Linked DNA regions of Actinoalloteichus fjordicus. The protein of the gene in region 1 interacts with the protein of each later gene in a pairwise test. Links are inferred from orthologs where the notes say so. Each region holds a gene or a part of one and is shown on either strand. Other genes may lie near its edges.

Region 1 (3,039 bases):
TGATGGGCCTGCCAGCCCCAGTGCATCCCGTCGGGATTGCCCAGACCCGCGGCGAGGTGCGCCGTCACCAGCGCGGGCAGGTCGAGCAGCGGAGTGTCGGTACGCGAGCCCCAGGTCCGAACCGCAGCGACGGCCGGGGCGTGACCGGTGTGGACCCCGGCGTACTCGGCGGCCCGATGCACCGAGGGAAGCATCCCGATCACGGTGACGTCCGGGCGGAGGGCTGTGACCGCGGCTCGGCAGTCCTCCAGGTAGCGGACCGTCAGCCTGGGCGGCAGCGCCACCGGCCTCCCGCCGAGCATCCTGGCCAGTCCCGGCTGCAGACGGCGATAACCCGCGCGGACGCGACGTCGCAGACCGTCGGGACGCAGATAGCGCATGCCCTCCCGCAGCACGGTCGGCAGCGGAGAGGGCAGCGTGTCCATACTGCCCACCGCCAGGACCACCGCCCGCGCATGCGGCAGCGCGGCCCAACACCTCGGGTCACGGGTCAACGCCCACCAGGCATCCCGTGCCGTCCAGCCGAGGCCCGCGACCAGTTCGGCGCGCGTTCCCAGCCGCGCCGAGGCGACGTTGGGCCACAACCCCGGCTCGTCGGCCGGGTGCGGGCCTCGGGGACCGTGGAAAGTGAGGGAGTCGCCCAGCACCAGCAGCGTTCCCCTCGCCGAGTCCACCGGACTCACTCGACGACGCCTGCGTTGTACTGACGCAGTCGCCACCGCAGACCGTCGTCCGCCCGCCGTTCCAACACCGTCCAGTGGCAGTTGCCGATGCCGATGAGCTGCGGCCACTGCGCCGGACTCAGGCCGAGCAGCCTGCCGGTGAGCGCGACGATCAGCCCGCCGTGCGCACACAGCATCGCGGTCCCCGTGCGTTCCGCGTCGAGCTCGGCGACCACCGCTTCCGACCGTTCCGCAACCTGAACCCGGCTCTCGCCGCCGGGTGGGCCCCACTGCGGGTCCTCCCGCCACCGCGTCAGACCGCCGGGCCAGCCCTCCTCGACCTCGATGCCGCTCAGGCCCTCCCAGTCACCGATGTGCGTCTCCCGCAGCCGGGTGTCGACCCGAGTGTCGATCCCGGTGATGGCGTGGAACGCCGCAGCCGTGTCCGAGGCGCGCCGCAGATCGGAGGTCACCACGACGCCCGGCTCGAAACGGACCAGGGCGGGCGCCGCCCGCCGCGCCTGGGCACGCCCCTTCTCGGTGAGGTGCGTGTCGAGCTGTCCCTGCAGCCTGCCCGTGGCGTTGTGGTCCGTCTCGCCGTGCCGCCAGAGCACTAGTCGCGACAGGCTCACGCCTGGTCGTCCCCGACGCTGGCCGCCGCATCGGCGTCCTGAGCCCCCGAGCCGGCCGTGTCACCCGGATCACCGCCGTCGAACGGCACCCGAGGACAGTCCTTCCACAACCGCTCCAGCCCGTAGAAGGCACGTTCCTCGGCGTGCTGGACGTGCACGACGACGTCGATGAAGTCCAGCAGCACCCAGCGTCCCTCGCGGGCGCCCTCCCGGCGCACCGGCTTGACGCCTACGGCCCGCAGCTTCTCCTCGATGCCGTCGACGATGGCCGACACCTGGCGCTCGTTGGGGGCCGAGGCGATCACGAAACAATCGGTGATGACAAGCTGATCGGACACGTCCAGCACCACGATCTCGTGGGCCTTCTTGTCCGCCGCCGCACGGGCGGCGACGAGCGCCGTCTCCCGCGCCTCGTCGGTCGCAACCACAGTTCTCCCTCCGTGGCGGGCACACTCGTCGCCCGCTCGAATGCCTGAGCGTACCGGTGCGGCACGGCACGTCGACGCGCCGAGAAACACGGACGACACGGCCCGGCCGTCCACGACGCGCGACGGCGGTCTCAGCCCTGGTACAGGCTCCGTTTGGAGATGTACTGGACGACTCCGTCGGGCACCAGGTACCAGACCGGCATCCCCCCGGCCACCCGTGTGCGGCAGTCGGTGGAGGAGATCGCCATCGCGGGAACCTCGATCAGGGTGACCGAGCCCGCAGGCAGGTGGTGGTCCACCAGCTGGTAGCCGGGTCTGGTGACGCCGACGAAGTGAGCGAGGGCGAACAGCTCCTCGACCCGACGCCACGACAGGATCTGCTCCAGGGCGTCGGCACCGGTGATGAAGAAGAGATCGGCGTCCGGGAGGGCTCGCTGGAGGTCCTTGAGCGTGTCCACGGTGAAGGTCGGGCCGCTGCGATCGATGTCGACGCGGCTGACCGAGAAACGAGGATTCGAGGCGGTCGCGATGACCGTCATCAGATAGCGGTCCTCGGCGGCGCTGATCGTCTGGTCGTCCTTCTGCCACGGCCTGCCGGTGGGAACGAACACCACCTCGTCCAGCTCGAAACGAGCCTGCACCTCGCTGGCGACCACGAGGTGACCGTGGTGGATCGGGTCGAAGGTGCCGCCCATCACACCGACGCGTCGACGCGCAGGACGTGCTGCCGAGCTCACCGCCGTCGTTTCGGCCACGAGCGGGCAGCTTACCCGTCGGTCTGACAGGCGGCGGCCGACCCGAGACTCAGTCCGTCGGTGCGAGGACCTTCCCGCCCACCGCCTCACGCACGAGGATCGCCTCGACGGGGCAGCTCTCCGCCGCGTCGATCACCTCGTCGTGGGCGTCGATCTCCTCGGCGACGGCACTGGCCGCAGCACCGTCGAGCCGGAAGTGGTCCGGCGCGGTGCCCGTGCACATCCCCGAACCGACGCACGCACCCTGATTGACGTCGATCTTCCAGCGACCCATGACGTGATCCTCCCTACCAACCGACCGGCAGGCTGCGAAGCCCCCGGACCAGCATCCCGCTCTTCCATTCGAGAGCATCCTCCTCGACGCCGAGTCGCAGTCCCGGAAGCCTCCGGAGCAACGTCTCCAACGCGACCTGAAGCTCCATTCTCGCCAACTGCGCACCGATGCAGTGATGACTCCCGTGCCCGAATCCCAGATGAGGGTTGTGCTTACGGCCAGGATCGATCTCACTCGCCCCGCAGAAGACCTCCTCGTCCATGTTCGCCGAGGCCAGCGACACCACGA
Region 2 (3,003 bases), 2.9 Mb from region 1 along the record:
TCGGTCCGCGTGGGGGAGCGGTGTCCGCGCAGCCGGGCCAGCCCGTCCGCCCCCGCCCTGGCCGCGATCAGGTCCGCGGTGGACACCGGCTGCCTGCGCTTCCGCAGCCGCTCGATCACCGCCGCCATCGCCGTCTCGGCCGCCCGATCCAGGCCGTCTTCCCAGAGCCGCTGGTAGTACTCCGGTGACGGCATCCCCGCCTCGTAGCCCACGAAGGAGTCCAGCCGGGTGAAGGAGTACGGCACCAGGTAGCTGCCGCTCACCGCGTCGCAGGCCGGGCGGGGGATCTCCGGCGGCTCGGTGCTCGTGCCCGGCGTCGCGGCGGCGGCGACCAGCGCGGGCCGATGGAAGCCGCCGGTGATCACCAGCACCGGTCGGTCGCCCGCCTCGGCGACCGCCGCCCGCACCCACTCGGCCATGTACGCCTCGCGGGCGGTGTCCGATTCGCCCGCCTCGGCGATGCGGGCGGCATCCACTCCGCCCGCCTCGGCAGCACCGCTGCCCGAGTCGGCGGCCGCGCCGAGGGCGGGCTCTCCGCGCAGCAGGTCGAAGTAGGCCGCCAGCCGGTCTGCCAGCCCGTCGTCGGCCTCGGCCTCGAAGAGGTGGTCCCAGAGCGTGTCGACGTTGTCGACGGCGAACCGGCGGCACAGCTCGTCGACGACGGCGGAGTAGCGGGTCTCGGCGTCGGCATAGCGGTTGCGGCGGTCGGACAGCGCCGAGTGCCATGCGGGCAGGTCGATGAACCGGACCTCGGCGCCCTGTGCGCGACCGGCGGTGAGCGCCACCCATTCCGGCGAGTACTCGCAGAACGGCGTCCACGAGGACTGCGCTCGGTGGGCGTCCCGGTAGTAGCTGAAGATCGCGATCGGCAGCTGATGGCCGAGGAGCAGCTCGTCGAGCCGGTCGTTGACGTCGGCAGGCCCCTCCACCAGCACGATCGCCGGCCGCAGCGATGCGATGGTCGACGCGACCAGCCGGGCGCAGGCCGGGCTGTGGTGGCGGACCCCGAGGAAGGTGGCGGGCATCAGCCGGGCAGCAGGTGCCGGGCGTCGTGCAACGCCTGCCACTGCGGGCCGCCGGACTTCTTCGGCACCTGCTGCTCCAGGTACCGTCGCAGCCGAGCCAGATCCTCGCCGCCGTCCTTCGCGGCGGTGCCCGCCAGGCACTCGACGACGTCGGCGGCGTTGCCCTCCTCGCCTCGGAGGAACCAGCCGCGCAGGCCGACGGCGTGCGCGACCGACACCGCCTCTGCCGTGCTCATCACGGTGGAGAGCCGGTCCATCGACTGGCCCTGCGCGGTCTTGCCGTTGCGCAGCTCGCGGAAGGTGGTCACCAGCACTTCGAGGACGTCCCGGCTGGGCACGATCTCGACACCGGATCGGCGCAGCAGGTTCGTGGCCTCGCGTTCGACGAGGTCCAGTTCGGTGCGCAGGTCAGCGATCGGGAACACGGTCTCGAAGTTGAATCGACGCTTGAGCGCCGCGCTCATCTCGTTGACGCCCCGGTCGCGGGTGTTCGCGGTGGCGATCACATTGAAACCCTCCCGCGCGAAGACCATCGAGTCCGCCCCCGGCAGCTCGGGGACGGCCACCACCCGCTCCGACAGCAGCGACAACATCGAGTCCTGCACTTCGAGCGGGCAGCGGGTGATCTCCTCGAAGCGGACGATCTTCCCCTCCGCCATGCCGCGCAGCATCGGCGCGGGCACCAGCGACCGGGGCGACGGGCCGTCGGAGACCAGCATCGCGTAGTTCCACGAGTACTTGATCTGGTCTTCGGTGGTGGCCGCGCCGCCCTGGATGGTCAGCGTGGACTCGCCGCAGACCGCGGCCGCGATCAGTTCCGAGAGCAGCGACTTCGCCGTGCCCGGCTCGCCGACCAGCATCAGGCCTCGGCTGGTGGCCAGTGTGACCAGGGCGCGATCGATCAGCGAGGGGTCACCGACGAACTTGCGGCTGATGCGGGCGCGCTCGTCGCCCACGATGAACCGGCGGGCGGCCGACAGGCTCAGCGCCCAGCCGGGCGGCCGATGCCTGGTGTCCTCGGCGCGCAGCCGAGTCAGTTCGTCGGCGTGCCGGATCTCGGCGGGCGGTCGTTGCAGGCTGTCCTGGGACATCGGTGTCGGGGGTCTCTCTCGGGTCGGTCGATGTGGTCGGGCGAATCGGCGGTGAGTGACCTTGCCTGCCGGCCGCAGCCGCCGATCGGCGGTGGACCGCTGCGGCCGGCGCGGCGCCGCCGAGGTCAGCCTGCGACTGCGGTCAGGTCGGTGAGCGCACCCAGCAGCTCCGAGGCCTCGATCGGGTCGAGATCGCCCAGGGTCGGCTTCCCCGCCGTGCCCAGTCCGGATCCTGCCCAGGCGAAGACTCTGCTGAGCTCCTGCACCGGCTCCGGGGTGTCGAACATGGGGAAGCCCGGATCGAGCCGGAGACTCACGCCGACCCGACCGATCGTCGAGGAGATGATCGTTCGAGAGCCGCGAGTCCCCGCCTCGGGCTTCTCCAAGGTCCAACCGCGCCGCTCCAAGGCCCGCACTCGGCCGGTCGGCACCTGCCTGCCCTCGAACCGCGACAGGTCCCAGCCCGCCCGCTCCTCCTCGGCCAGCTCGTACACCGGCCTGCCGAGCTGCTGGAACGACTGCGTGATCTCGTAGTCGGCGAAGACGGCGGCCCAGTCGGCAGCCGCCGCACCGAGGTGCAGGGGATGGGCGATCGCGAAGCATACGTCGGCGGGCACGGCGATCAGGCTCGGTTCGCCGTCGGAGTCAGTCCCGACGGACGCGACGCCGTCGGCTTCGGCGGGCGTCGCCGTGATCGCCACGACGTCGTCGTGGACGTCGGCCAGCGTGCGATCCTCGGCGACCCGTACGGTCGCCACCACCCGGCCGTCTCGCTCGACGAGCCACACCAGCCTGCGGACCAGGTGCACGAGCACCGGATGCCGTATCAGCGCCTCGAAGTCCGACCGTCGCCACCGGCGCCCGCCGATCATCGCCGACTCCAGCCG

Evidence for each region. Proteins that work in one complex are often made in the same cells at the same time.
Region 2: the proteins of rsfS (region 1) and UA74_RS19985 interact in binary tests that used the Escherichia coli proteins (3 or more experiments, as listed by UniProt). The link is inferred for Actinoalloteichus fjordicus from one-to-one orthologs.

The regions. Positions count from the first base shown.
Region 1 is NZ_CP016076.1:1,842,193-1,845,231, reverse strand. Bases 7-2,975 are described here. They hold rsfS (ribosome silencing factor), read right to left. Parts: upstream 1,723-2,975; coding sequence 1,291-1,722; downstream 7-1,290. Other genes in these bases: UA74_RS08340 (cytochrome P450), read right to left, coding at 2,765-2,975; UA74_RS08345 (ferredoxin), read right to left, coding at 2,527-2,751; nadD (nicotinate-nucleotide adenylyltransferase), read right to left, coding at 1,854-2,477; UA74_RS08360 (histidine phosphatase family protein), read right to left, coding at 680-1,294; octT (diglucosylglycerate octanoyltransferase), read right to left, coding at 7-674. In the rest of the region: more of octT, read right to left, coding at 1-6; more of UA74_RS08340, read right to left, coding at 2,976-3,039. UniProt on the Escherichia coli protein: Functions as a ribosomal silencing factor. Interacts with ribosomal protein uL14 (rplN), blocking formation of intersubunit bridge B8.
Region 2 is NZ_CP016076.1:4,710,222-4,713,224, reverse strand. What follows is about bases 71-3,003. They hold UA74_RS19985 (ATP-binding protein), read right to left. Parts: upstream 2,117-3,003; coding sequence 1,025-2,116; downstream 71-1,024. Other genes in these bases: UA74_RS19980 (DUF4132 domain-containing protein), read right to left, coding at 2,242-3,003; UA74_RS19990 (DUF5682 family protein), read right to left, coding at 71-1,025. Outside these bases: more of UA74_RS19990, read right to left, coding at 1-70.